2 regions of the Kribbella flavida DSM 17836 genome follow, and region 2 is predicted to be linked to the other one. Evidence: riboswitches for the same ligand, from Rfam matches in the RefSeq annotation. Region 2 holds a riboswitch; the other holds the start of a gene.
What was found. A riboswitch is a leader RNA that binds a small molecule or an ion and turns the genes downstream of it on or off. The one in region 2 is predicted to bind cobalamin.
Positions count from the first base shown of each region.

Region 1 (3,705 bases), 2.7 Mb from region 2:
GCGCACCGAGACCTTCGGCCCGGTCGCTCCGGTCGCGGTGGTCGACAGCTTCGACGAAGCGTTGCGGCTGGCCGCGGACGACGAGTACGGGCTGGCCGCGACGGTGCTGACCGGCTCGCAGGCGAACGCTCAGCGCGCCTGGCGGGAGCTGCCGGTCGGGACGGTGAAGATCAACGCGGTCTTCGGCGGTGCTCCTGGAGGTGCTGCGCAGCCTCGGGCGGCCAGTGGCGCTGGATTCGGCTACGGGCCCGAACTGCTGGACGAGATGAGCCAGGTCAAGGTCGTGCACTGGGAACCGGCTCCGGGGCGCTGACGGGTGGTCTGCCTTTCCGGCGCGGCAGTCGGTGGCACCGTCTACAGTCGGAGACCTTGTCACCGAGCAGTCACCAGGAGTTGGGATGCGGATCCGCCCGGCCGTCGCCGTCGTCGCCGTACTGGCCCTGGCCGGTTGCACCAGTGCGGGGGGTGAGAACTCGCCGGACGTTCCGCCGCTGGTGTCGGTGAGCACCACGCCGACCGAGACGCCGAGCGAGACTCCGTCCGCGACGCCCAGTGGCCCGGCCACGGCAAAGGTCGCGGACACGTTGTGCGTGCGGATGGACCAGGCGCTGGTACAGAGCACGCTCGCGGTGCCGGTGGTGACGATCCAGCCGAAGGCGGTGCCGGCGGAGATCGGGCTGCCCAGCTACGACCTCTGCGAGCTGGCGCTGAGCACGAGTCCGTCCGGGCCGGTCCTGCGGGTCGGGGTGTCCGTGCTGCCGGCGACCAAGGCCGATCTCAGCGCCGCGCAGAAGGCGTACGCCGCGACGAAGGGCGAGCCGGCCAAACCGATCGCCGTGGGTCAAGGCGGTTACGTGACCAGCCGGTTCGCGGTCTTCCTGTTCGACACCCGGCTGATCAAGGTCGCCGGGCCGGCCGCGACGCCGACGAAGTACGTGGCGCTGGCGCAGGAGGCGGCCCGGCAGGCTCCCGGGCTGACCGAGGCGGCGCCGCTGGTGACGCGGCCGGAGTGCGAGCGGGGGACGTCGGCGGCGGCGAAGGTGATGGGCGCCGAGGCGATGGCGCGCCGCGACGGGCAGACCGCCGCCGGGGATGTGGTGTGCGGCTGGATCACCGCGACGAGCGTGCTCTCCACGACCGCCCGCCGGGTGACGGACGCGGAGACGGCGATGACGCCGGTCCGCAAGGCGCCGACCTCGCAGTCGGTGCCGCTCGGCGACGAGGGCTACATCGACACTGCCACCGGCCGCGGCACCCTCCGCGTCGGCACCGACAAGATCGCCGACCTGGTCCCGCTGCCCGCCGGCAAGGCCAAGACCGACGACATGGTCGCCTTCGCCCTCGCCATCTCCCCGCTGTACACCCGCTGACGGCACCAGGGACGGCTGGACCTGGTGCTGCGACCGGGTCGCAAGGTGGGTTACCGTGTGGGCGCCGTGGTGCTCGGGAAGTCGGTTCAAAACCGGCGCGGCCCTCGCCACTGTGATCGGGATTGTCCACCGGGCGTTCACACCTCGTGAGACCACTGGCCCCACCCGGGGCCGGGAAGGTCAGCCCGTCGGACGCGGTACGTCCCGTCAGCCAGGAGACCGGCCACGGCGCGTCAGACCCGTCCACGAGGTGTTGGAGGAGCGGTCCAGCCATGGCCGTCGTACCCAAGGCAGTGCTTGCTGCCGTCCTGCTGTCCCTGATCGCCGCGTGCGGCGCCGCTGCCGAGGCCGGTCCGCGTGCAGCCTCGACTACGGTCAAGAACTGCGGTCTCGACATCGGCGTCGACGGTCCACCCGAGCGGGTGTTCGCGGCGTACCAGCCGGCCGTCGAGCTGGCGCACGCGCTCGGCATCTCCGACCGCCTGGTCGGTACGGCGTACCTGGACGCGCAGGTGCTGCCGCCGTACGCCGAGGCCCAGCGCGACCGCAAGTACTACAAGAACCTGCCCAGCCGCGAGGAACTGCTCAGCCTGAACCCGGACTTCGTGCTGTCCGGCTTCAACGACGTCTTCAGCTCCGCCGGCAGCGACTCCAGCTTCGGCACCCGGGGCAGCCTGGCGCAGCTCGGCGTGCAGACCTGGATCTTCAGCCCGCTCTGCCCGACCGCGGACGGCAAGGGCGACGAGGCGATCGACCCGTCGACGGTCTCGATGGACAACGTGTACGCCGACCTGCGCGACCTCGGCCGGCTGTTCGGGGTGAGCGACCGGGCCGAGCAGGTGATCGCCGACCAGCAGGCCCGGATCGCGGCCGTGCAGGCGAAGGTGCAGAACGCGCCCCGGCCGACGGTGGCGATCCTGCGGCCAGGTCTCGAAGGCGGCGGGATGACCGTCTCCGCGGGACCGGACTTCGGCAGTGTGCTGATCAGGCAGGCCGGCGGCGTGAACGCGTTCGCCGGGCTGACCTCGAAGCGCAACGTGAAGCTCAGCGTCGAGCAGTTCATTCGGACCGATCCCGACTACATCCTGGTCAGCGGCTGCTGCGACGCGTCGCTGACCGAAGCGCAGGTGCAGCCGGAGGTGCAGAAGATCCTCGGCAACCCGGCGCTGGCGAACCTGAAAGCCGTGCGGAACAAGCGCGTCGTGCCCTGGCTGTTCGCGCACCACTCGGCCGGCGTGCGGGGAGCGAGCTCGACCGAGCTGATCGCGAAGATCATCCATCCCGACCTGGTCAAGTGACAGCCGAGGCCGTCGTACCGCCTGCTGAGCGGCGTGGCCTTCTCCGGCAGGGGATGTCGAGGACCGGCGGGCTGGTGCTCGCGGTGGTCGTGCTGCTCGGCGTTGTGCTGCTGTCGTTGCTGGCGGGCAACCAGTGGTTCGGTCCGCGGGACGTCTACCTCGCCGCGGCCGACTTCACCGGGTCCGACACCGACCGGGTGATCCGCTACCTGCGGCTGCCGCGGACAGCGACCGGGCTGCTGGCGGGCGCTGCACTGGGACTGGCCGGGGCGTTGATGCAGGGCGTCACCCGCAACGTGCTCGCCGATCCCGGCATCCTCGGCGTGAACGCCGGCGCGGCGGCCGCTGTGGTCGCGGCGATCGGGGTGCTGGGGATCCAGAGCCTGACCGGGTACGTGTGGTTCGCGATGGGCGGGGCGCTGGTCGCCACGGTCGTGGTCTACCTGGTCGGCGCGATCGGCCGCGGCGGCGCGACGCCGGTCAAGCTCGCGCTCGCCGGCGCGGCCCTGTCGGCCATGCTCGGCTCGGTCACCTCGGCCGCCACCCTGCTGGACCTGTCCACCCTCAACGAGTTCCGCTTCTGGGTCGTCGGCTCCCTCACCCTGGCCAACGGCGAGATCGTGACCCAGGCAGTCCCTTTCATTGCCGTGGGCATCTTTCTCGCACTCGTCCTGGGTCGATCCCTGAATCAGCTGGCCTTGGGCGACGACCTGGCGGTCACCCTGGGCACCCGGGTCGCCGTCCTCCGCGTCCTGGCCGGCGCGGCGATCGTGCTGCTGGCCGGTACGGCGACCGCCCTGGCCGGACCGATCGGCTTCGTCGGCCTGGCCGTTCCGCACGCCGCCCGGGCGCTGGTCGGCGCCGACTACCGCTGGATCCTGCCCTTCTCGCTCGTCCTGGCTCCGACTCTTGTCCTGCTGGCCGACGTCCTGGGCCGTCTGGTGGCCCGCCCGGACGAACTGCAGGCCGGCATCATCACCGCGCTCGTCGGAGCTCCACTCTTCATCATGCTCGTCCGCCGCCGAACCTTGGCGGAC
Region 1 is NC_013729.1:625,718-629,422, forward strand. It holds gene KFLA_RS02970 (aldehyde dehydrogenase family protein) at 1-313, shown strand, start outside; gene KFLA_RS02975 (hypothetical protein) at 399-1,370, shown strand; cobalamin riboswitch at 1,421-1,612, shown strand; gene KFLA_RS02980 (ABC transporter substrate-binding protein) at 1,643-2,668, shown strand; gene KFLA_RS02985 (FecCD family ABC transporter permease) at 2,665-3,705, shown strand, end outside.
Region 1: it holds a riboswitch for cobalamin, as region 2 does, so the genes downstream of both, KFLA_RS02980 (ABC transporter substrate-binding protein) here and KFLA_RS39675 (VWA domain-containing protein) in region 2, are expected to answer to the same signal.

Region 2 (3,705 bases):
GGCCGGACCGGCCCCGGGAATGCTGGTGCGGCGCCGCGGCGCGGAGCGTGGCGAGGAGGTGGGGGCGACCGGACTCGCGGCCGACCCGCGCCCGGTCGCCGACCACCCGGCCGACCTCGGTGATCGCCCGGGAGCGACGACCCGCGACGCCCGGACCGGCCGACTGGACGCTGAGCAACCGTGCCTTGTACGGCGTGGAACTGGTCGCCACGTCGCCGGTCGGAGCGTCACCGGAGAGCGCGTTCTCCGGATCTCCGGTGTTCTCTGCCGAGCCGTTGCCGCGGACGCGCTGCGGGTTGCCGTCGGCCGGGGAATCGCTCAAGCCACCGTCCGGGGCGCGATCACCTGGGGCGGAGCCATTGGCGTCGCGGTCCGCGGTGAGGTCGGAGTCGCGAGCATCGGGATCGCGGGCCCCCGGGTCACGGGCGTCGTCCGGGCTGCCGTCGCCGCTCGGATCGCCGTCGCTGTTCGGGCCACCGTCGGGACGGCCAGGGGCGCCGCCGTCGGGGTCGTCGTCCGGGTCGTCCGGCGGGGTGCTGTCGCTGATCGCTTGCTCGAGGCGGTCCTGATCCAGTCCCGGGGCGTCGAACGGGTTGCGCCGGGTGCGGTGCGGCAGGGCCAGCTTCGCCGCGGCGCGGACGTCCTCGACCTCGACGACCGTGCGCCCGGACCAGGCCGCGTGCGCCACGGCCGTCCGGGCGGTGACCAGGTCGGCGCGCATCCCGTCGACGTCGAACGCCGCGCAGATCTCGGCGATCTGCCGCAGCGCCGGGTCGGTCAGGATCACGTCGGGCAGCAGGCTTTGCGCCTTGACGATCCGCTCGGCCAGCTCGCGCTGCGCCGCGTCGTACCGGCGGACGAAGGCGGCAGGATCGGCCTCGTAGGTGAGGCGAGCACGCATCACCTCGACACGAACGGCGGGGTCGCGGCTGGCGACGACGTCGACGGTCAGGCCGAACCGGTCCAGGAGCTGGGGGCGGAGCTCGCCCTCCTCCGGGTTCATGGTGCCGACCAGCACGAAGCGGGCGGGGTGGGTGATGGAGACGCCGTCGCGTTCCACCGTCGCCCGGCTCATCGCGGCGGCGTCGAGCAGCACGTCGACCAGGTGGTCGTGCAGGAGGTTGACCTCGTCGACGTACAGGATCCCGCGGTGCGCCGCCGCCAGCAGCCCCGGCTCGTACGCCGTCACGCCCTCGGCCAGCGCCCGCTCCAGGTGCAGCGACCCGAGCACCCGGTCCTCGGTAGCCCCGACCGGCAGCTCCACCAACCGAGCCGGCCGGGAGACCGCGCCAGAGCCTGCGCCCGCGGCGGAACGCGAGGCCGAGAACGCGGTGGGCGCGGCGGAACGGTCTCCGGACATGCCCGCCGCGAGGTCGTCAGCGTACGCCGGCTGCGCCGCGGAGAGAGTGGTCTCCCGGGAGCCGGCTGCGGCATCCCCGGCGGACGCCGAACGCGCGCCGGAGAGAGCGGTCTCCCGGGAGCCGGCCGCGGCATCCCCGGCGGACGCCGAACGCGCGCCGGAGAGAGCGGTCTCCGGCGAGGTGGTCGCGGGATCTCCGGCGTACCCGGTGGGAGCGGTTTCCGGGGCGGCCGGGGTGTACGGCGGGTGAGGGCCGTCGGGGCAGATGGGGTCGGGGGCGGTAGGGGCGCAGGAGAAGCGGCAGCCGGGAATCACCTCGACCGGCGGGAGGATCTCGGTGAGGGCCCGGACGGCGGTGGACTTGGCGGTGCCCTTCTCGCCGCGGATCAGCACGCCGCCGATCGCGGGTGAGACCGCCGCGAGCACGAGGGCGAGCTGGAGGTCCTCCATCCCCACCACCGCGGTGAACGGGAAACCCGTCGACGCCGGCGGGGTGGGAAGAGGTTGTCCGGCTTCACCGGGCTGGTTCGGAGCAGGCCGCATCGGCGGTGAATCCCTTCGTCCTGCGGGTGTCCACGCCCGCATCGGCAACGGTGCGCCCGGAAACGCGGAGAGCGCTCCCTGGCGGACGGACGAAGATGTCCTGGCTTCCGGATCGCTCCGGTCACAGTGGCGGGACCGCCCCGGACTCCGGCCGCCAGGCCGTCACCGGTGTTCCTCTTCAACCGTCCGGGCGATCATTCCACATTCCCCCGCCGGCACCCCCGACCGGAGACCAACCTCACCCGACGACCCACCGAAGACTGGGATCGAGACCGTGCCACGCACCGCCGGCCGGCCGCGACCCGGCCGAACAGCGTCGGCCGCGGCTGCCCCCGACGGGTTGTAAGAAATCACCACTGCCGGACATTGACCGGGCATGACGCCATCCACCGCAACGGCCCGGCGAGGGCCGGGGAACGAGGCCCACCCGGTGACCGACACCGGCCCCGATCCCCGCCGGGCCCGCTTCGAGGCCCTCTTCGCCGTCAACCACGACCCTGTACTGCGCTACCTGGTACGCCGGACCGCCAGCCGCGACGACGCCGCGGACCTGCTCGCCGAAACCTTCTCACCGCCTGGCGACGGCTGGACGACGTACCCGCCGACGAGCAGACCCTGCCCTGGCTGTACGGCGTGGCTCGTCGCGTACTGGCCAACTACCGGCGAGGGGAAAGCCGCCGCTCCAGCCTCGCCGACAAACTGCGCGGCCACCTCTCGCCCTCGACTCCGGCGCCGCGGTTGGACGCCGAGCTCGGTCCCGTCGCGGCCGCCTTCGAGCAACTGTCCGACACCGACCGCGAACTCCTGTCCCTGGTGGCCTGGGAAGGCCTCGACACCACGCAACTCGCCGCCACACTCGGCTGTTCGCGCAACGCGGCCGGTGTCCGCCTGCACCGAGCCCGGCGACGGCTGGAACGCCTCATCGCCGCCCTCTCACCGTCCGACTCGACCACCGAGGTGAACCGATGACCCACCAGACCTTCGACCTGGTACGCCGTCTCGACCCCGCCGCCGACGACGCCCTCGGCGACGTCACGCCCGCCAGCCGCGCGGAGCTGCTGGCCGGCATTCTCGACAGTCCCGTCGACGTCGTCGCAGCACGCCGGAGCCGGCACCCGGTACGCCGGCTCGCGCCCGTTCTGGTGGCGGCCAGTCTGCTCGGCGGAGTAGTCGTCAGCACGAGTGGCTGGCCGGGCGGCACCCGCGAGCAGGCCCTCGGGCCGGCGTTGTCGTTCAGCACCGAAGGCGAGTTTCTGAAGGTGCGGATCCTCGACCCGGTGGCGGACTCCCGGCGCTACAACGAGGAGTTCAAGGCGCAGGGTCTCGACATCGAACTGGTGCTGATCCCGGCGTCGCCGTCCCAGGTCGGTCAGGCGGACGGCCAGCTGTACAGCGGCAGCAACACGCGCCAGCGCATCCGCTTCGAGTCCGTACCGGCCGGCTGTGTCGAGGCGGCGACCTACCCCTGCGTGCCGGAGTTCACCATCCCGAAGGACTACCGGGGCACGGCCAGGTTCGGGATCAACCGAGCGGCTGCGCCGGGCGAGCAGTACGCCGCGACGGGCGCCCTGAACGGCCGCGACGAACCGTTGGAAGGCATCCAGTGGCTCAACCGCCCCGTCGGCGAGATCTCGGCGATCCTCAGGCAGCGCGGCTTCTCCATCACCTACCGCTGGCCCACCGGCCGCCAGAACCCGAACGCGACACCGCCGCCCACCTGGTACGTCATCGAGCCCAGCTTCGCCCGACAGAACAACCTCGTCGAACTCGAGGTGTCCCCCCGCCCGATGAAGTAGCGCCAC
Region 2 is NC_013729.1:3,339,830-3,343,534, reverse strand. It holds gene KFLA_RS39675 (VWA domain-containing protein) at 1-1,810, opposite strand, end outside; cobalamin riboswitch at 1,978-2,105, opposite strand; gene KFLA_RS38845 (RNA polymerase sigma factor) at 2,537-2,872, shown strand; gene KFLA_RS15470 (hypothetical protein) at 2,869-3,699, shown strand.